Linked DNA regions of Geobacter metallireducens GS-15. The protein of the gene in region 1 binds, or shares a complex with, the protein of each later gene. Links are inferred from orthologs where the notes say so. Each region holds a gene or a part of one and is shown on either strand. Other genes may lie near its edges.

Region 1 (2,852 bases):
AACTCATCATCTTGAATCCGTGAGCCGGGAAGATGCCCCTCTTGGTTTACGGGGTTACTTTGTAATAACCGTCTGTTTGCCATCGAGGCCGGGCGGTATCTGCCAAAAGGAGAAAACGTATGGATATCAAGGATCTCAAGTCGCTGATAAAGATGGTAACGGAAACAGACATCACCGAATTCGAGCTGGAGGGGGCCGAGGAGAAAATCCGGATCAAGCGCGGGTGCACGGCTCCGATGGTCCAGTACCAGGCACCCCAGCCCATGGTCGCCATGCAGCCGGCCATGGTCCAGGCCGCTGCTCCGGCTGCATCGGCCGCCCCCGTGGAAGCTGCCGCGCCGGCAGCCGCCAAGGCCAAGGGGAATGAAATCACGTCCCCCATCGTCGGTACCTTCTACCGGGCCCCGGCGCCGGATGCCGCTCCCTATGTGGAAGTGGGACAGATTATCGAGAAGGGGCAGGTTCTCTGCATCGTCGAGGCCATGAAGCTCATGAACGAGATCGAGGCCGAGTATCGGTGCAAGATTGTCGAGATTTGCAAGGAAAACGCCCAGCCGGTCGAGTTCGGCGAGGCGCTGTTCATCGTCGAGCCGCTCTAACCCGAGACAACGGACGACACGTACGGGGACGGCAACAAGCAGTCGCCCTTTCAACCCATGAGCGGAGATTTCGTACATGTTCCATAAAGTTCTGATTGCAAACCGGGGGGAGATTGCCCTGCGGGTCATCCGGGCCTGCAAGGAGTTGGGGATCAAGACGGTGGCCGTCTATTCCGTCGCCGACAAGGATTCCCTTCACGTCAAGCTGGCCGACGAAAGCGTCTGCATCGGACCGGCGCCAAGCCTCCAGAGCTACCTCAATATCAACGCCATCATCAGCGCCGCCGAAGTGACCGACGCCGAAGCAATCCATCCCGGCTACGGTTTTCTCTCTGAAAATGCCGCCTTTGCCGAGATCTGCGAAAACTGCGGCATCACCTTCATCGGTCCCTCCTCCGAGAGTATGCGGATCATGGGGGACAAGATCAGTGCCCGTCAGGCGGTGATCAAGGAGGATGTGCCGATCCTCCCCGGCACCAAGGAGGGGGTAAACGACGTCAACGAGGCCATAAAGATTGCCAAGGGGATCGGCTTCCCGGTCATCATCAAGGCGACGGCCGGTGGTGGCGGACGGGGAATGAAGATCGTTCACTCTCCGGCAACCCTCCCCAACGCCTTTGCCACGGCACGGGCCGAGGCCCAGGCCGGCTTCGGCAACCCCGAGGTCTACATCGAGAAGTACTGCGAAGAGCCCCGCCACGTGGAGATTCAGATCATGGCCGACAAGCACGGCAACGTGATCCACCTGGGCGAGCGGGACTGCTCCATCCAGCGGCGCCACCAGAAGATCATCGAGGAGGCCCCGTGCCCGGTCATGACCCCGAACCTCCGCAAGGCCATGGGCGATGCAGCGGTCAGGGCCGCAAAGGCCGTTGGCTATGACAGTGTCGGTACGGTCGAATTCCTGGTGGACAAGAACCTCAACTTCTACTTCATGGAGATGAACACCCGGGTCCAGGTGGAGCATCCGGTCACCGAGATGATTACCGGCGTCGATATTGTCCGTGAGCAGATACGCTCCGCGGCGGGGCACAAACTCCGCTACAAGCAGGGCGATGTGAAGATCCAGGGGCACGCCATCGAGTGCCGCATCAACGCCGAGGACCCGGTGAAGTTCACTCCGTGCCCCGGCAAGATCACCGGCTATCACACCCCCGGCGGCCTTGGGGTGCGGGTCGATTCCTTTGTGTACGACCAGTATTCGGTGGTCCCCCACTATGATTCACTCATTTCCAAGCTCATCGTCCATGCCGAAACCCGCGAAGATGCCATCCGCCGCATGGCCCGGGCACTGGACGAGTACATCATCGAAGGGATCAAGACGACGATCCCGTTCCACAAGCGGATCATGGCCAACAAGGACTTCATGGAAGGGAACGTGGATACCGCCTTCCTTGAGAAGATCGTGCTGGAGTAAGGTATGGATTTTCCTGATGAACTGAAGTACAGCAAGGAACATGTATGGGTCAGGGTCGAGGGTGACCGTGCCGTGATCGGCATTACCGATTATGCCCAGGAGAGCCTCGGCACCATCAGTGCCGTGGAGCTCCCGGCCGTCGGCGACGAGCTTGAGCAGGACGACTCCTTCGGCTCGGTGGAGGCCCGCAAGTGCCTGGCGGAGCTCTATGCGCCGGTCAGCGGCACCGTGGCCGAGGTTAATGACGAGCTGGAGTCGGCCCCGGAAATCCTGAACGACGACCCCTACGATGGCGGCTGGATCGCGGTGGTGGAACTTGCCGACCCCGAGGAGTTGAAATCCCTTCTGTCGGCAGAGGACTATGCCGAATCCGTAAGCCAGGAAGACGAAGAAGACGAATAGCCACAATCAGGTTCAGATGCAGGCGAAGGCGAGATTACCTATCTCGCCTTTGTTTTTGAGCAATTCATTTCATGATGCAGGAGCGGTGTCACCATGTCACTCACCATAGGTCACATAGAATACTCCAACTGCACCCCCATATTCACGGCGCTGCAACGCAGTATGGATTGTAGCGGCTACAGCTTTGTCCGGGGGGTGCCGGCACACCTGAACCGGTTGCTTGCCATGGGGGAAATCGATGTCTGCCCGTCATCGTCCATCGAGTACGGGAAATATCCCGACCGCTATCTTGTTCTCCCCGATCTTTCCATCAGCGCGGTGGGGCCGGTGAAAAGCGTCCTCCTCTTTTCCCGCGTGCCACTGGAGCGCCTTGATGGTGCCGTTATCGGCATGACGACGGAGTCCGACACGTCGGTAAATCTCCTCAGGATAAT
Region 2 (2,835 bases), 1.7 Mb from region 1 along the record:
CCGGCGCGGCACTCCCGCCAGGGATTCGGCCAGGGCCAAGGCACCTGCCGGATTGTGGGCCCCATCAAAAATGATCCGGGGGGGGCCGGCAAAATATTCCATTCTCCCTGGCCAGCGGGCTTGGGAGATACCGCTGCGCAGCGCTTCATCCGCAAGTGAGTAGCCGACGGTGGTCAGAAGCTCCGCGGCAGCCAGGGCAGTCGCCGCATTCACGGCCTGATAACGCCCGCCGATTCCCAGTGTGAGACCTGACAGCACCCGTCCCATCCCCTGGTAGTCAAGCCCATCCGTTCCCCAAGATGCGCCGAAATCGCTGCCGAAGCGTACCAACGGGCTATTGAGGGCCGTGCTCCGCTCCTTGATGACGTCAAGAACCTCCGCCTGCTGCTCCGCAAGTACCACCGGCCTCCCCGGCCTGATGATGCCGGCCTTCTCCCGGGCGATTGCCGCCAGCGAATCGCCGAGCCACACGCAGTGATCAAGGGCCACGGGAGTGATGACGGAAAGGATTCCGAAAGCGGCGCTGGTGGCGTCGGAGCCTCCCCCCATACCCGCTTCGAGAATGGCGACAGTCACCTGCTCCTCGGCAAAATAACGGAGCGCCATGGCGGTCACGATCTCGAAAAAGGTGGTGCCATCCGGGGCGGCAGCCATGACCAGCCCGGCAATGCGGCAAACCGCATCCTCGGCGATCTCGGTGCCGTCGATGCGAATCCGTTCGGTGAATCGGGTGAGATGGGGAGAAGTGAAGAGGCCGGTCCGATACCCGCCTGTCGTCAGGATGGAGGCCAGGAACGCCGCCGTGGACCCCTTGCCGTTGGTCCCTGCCACGTGAACGACCCGCAGCCGCTCGTGGGGATTGCCGAGCCTCTCCAGAAGCGTGGCGATCCGTTCGAGCCCGGGTTTGATCCCGAAACGCCTCAGGCCGTAGATATGTGTCAGGGTCTCCTCGTAGGTCATGACGGGCGGGATTATACGGGAAGAGAGGGGGAAAATCCACCGCTTTGACCCACGAAAGCAACAGGGGCGGAGAGAACACCTCCGCCCCTGCCGGTCAATCGCTCGCCACCTCTCCGCTTCAGCGGCGGTAGAGCATCGAAAGGATCTGGGCCAGCCTTGCCCGCATATCCTTACGCTCCACGATCAAATCCACCATGCCGTGGTCCAGGAGGTACTCGGCACGCTGGAATCCCTCGGGAAGTTTCTGCCGGATGGTCTGCTCGATGACGCGCGGTCCGGCAAAACCGATCAGGGCCTTGGGCTCGGCCATATTGACATCGCCCAGCATGGAAAAACTTGCCGTTACGCCGCCGGTGGTGGGATCGGTGAGGATCGAAATGTAGGGAAGCCCCAGATCCTTCAGCTTCGCCAGGGCTGCCGAGGTCTTCGCCATCTGCATCAGCGACAGAATGCTTTCCTGCATCCGAGCGCCGCCCGAGGCGGAGATGATGATGACCGGGGTCCGCTTCTCAATCCCCCGCTCGATGGCGCGGGTGATCTTCTCCCCCACCACGCTCCCCATGCTTCCCCCCATGAAGGAGAAGTCGAAGACAGCCAGCTGCACCGGGACAGCGTCAATCGCCCCCTCGCCGCAGACAACGGCGTCACGGGAGCCCCCCTTGGCAACCGCCTGCTGGATGCGGTCCTGATAGCTCTTGGAATCCTTGAAGTTGAGGACGTCCACCGACGTCATGCCGGCGTCGTGCTCCGCAAAACTCCCCGGATCCATGAGCAGATCGATCCGCTGCCGGGCCGAGATCCGGTAGTGGTGGCCGCACTGGGGGCAGACATTGATGTTTTTCTCCAGATCCTTCGTTAGGAGGTTAGCCTTGCAGCTCACGCACTTGGTAAGCAGCCCCTCGGGAACCTTCACCTTCTTGTCTGCCGCGCCCGGCGCCTTGTCGCGTTTGAACCACGCCATATCTTTCACTCCGTCGGGACAAGCAACGCCCCGGATATTTTTAGTAAAAATGAAGTCCTCTGGTACCAGAAATCGACGACAAAGTCAATTGTCGTATCTTCCCCGGTCCACTGCCTGCTTCAGCGATGAGACAAAGGTTGCCAGTGCTCCCTTGAGTTCCTCACCCCGGTGCTTCTCGAAAAGCTTCACAATGGCGCTGCCGACCACCACGCCGTCGGCCGTGGCAGCCACCTCCCCCGCCTGTTCGGGGGTGGCGATACCGAATCCTACTGCCACCGGCACCTTAGAGCACTCCTTGATGATGTTCACGTTGCCGGCCACCGATGCCTCTATGCCGCTGCGGACACCGGTCACGCCGGTTACGGAGACATAGTAGATGAAGCCACGGGCACGGTTGGTCACCGTGCGGATCCGCGTCTCGTCGGACGTGGGAGTGAGGAGGAAAATGACGTCGATCCCGTGCCGGTCGGCGCACGCCTTGAACTCCCCCGCCTCTTCGGGGGGAAGATCCACCAGCAGGACGCCGTCGACCCCTGCCGCGGCCGCATCGGCGGCAAACCGTTCGAGGCCGTAGCTGAAGATCGGGTTGAAGTATCCCATCAGGACGATGGGGACCTGGGTGCGACCCCGGACGGATTTTACTGTAGCTAAAATCCTCGACAGGGTTGTGCCGGCGGCAAGGGCACGCTCGGAGGAGAGTTGGATCGTGGGGCCATCGGCCATGGGGTCGGAAAAGGGTACCCCCAGCTCGATGATGTCGGCGCCGTTCTCCGCCAGGAGCGGTATCAGCTCTTCTGTCGTTGCAAGGTCCGGATCACCGGCCGTGATAAAGGTCACCAAGGCCTTTTTTCCGGTTCGTTTCAACTCGGCAAATGTACCGGTAATTCTACTCATTGTTAAACCTTTCGGAGGTG

The links. Proteins that work in one complex are often made in the same cells at the same time.
Region 2: the proteins of accC (region 1) and accD are in contact, whole or in part, in a solved structure (PDB 8UXZ), measured with the Escherichia coli proteins. The link is inferred for Geobacter metallireducens GS-15 from one-to-one orthologs.

The regions. Positions count from the first base shown.
Region 1 is NC_007517.1:1,091,172-1,094,023, forward strand. The notes cover bases 13-2,845. They hold accC (acetyl-CoA carboxylase biotin carboxylase subunit), read left to right. Parts: upstream 13-675; coding sequence 676-2,016; downstream 2,017-2,845. Other genes in these bases: GMET_RS04915 (aminopeptidase P family protein), read left to right, coding at 13-23; accB (acetyl-CoA carboxylase biotin carboxyl carrier protein), read left to right, coding at 120-599; gcvH (glycine cleavage system protein GcvH), read left to right, coding at 2,020-2,418; GMET_RS04935 (menaquinone biosynthetic enzyme MqnA/MqnD family protein), read left to right, coding at 2,512-2,845. Also shown: more of GMET_RS04915, read left to right, coding at 1-12; more of GMET_RS04935, read left to right, coding at 2,846-2,852. UniProt on the Escherichia coli protein: This protein is a component of the acetyl coenzyme A carboxylase complex; first, biotin carboxylase catalyzes the carboxylation of the carrier protein and then the transcarboxylase transfers the carboxyl group to form malonyl-CoA.
Region 2 is NC_007517.1:2,815,738-2,818,572, forward strand. It holds accD (acetyl-CoA carboxylase, carboxyltransferase subunit beta), read right to left. Parts: upstream 1,922-2,835; coding sequence 1,079-1,921; downstream 1-1,078. Other genes in the region: GMET_RS12460 (bifunctional folylpolyglutamate synthase/dihydrofolate synthase), read right to left, coding at 1-960; trpA (tryptophan synthase subunit alpha), read right to left, coding at 2,006-2,815.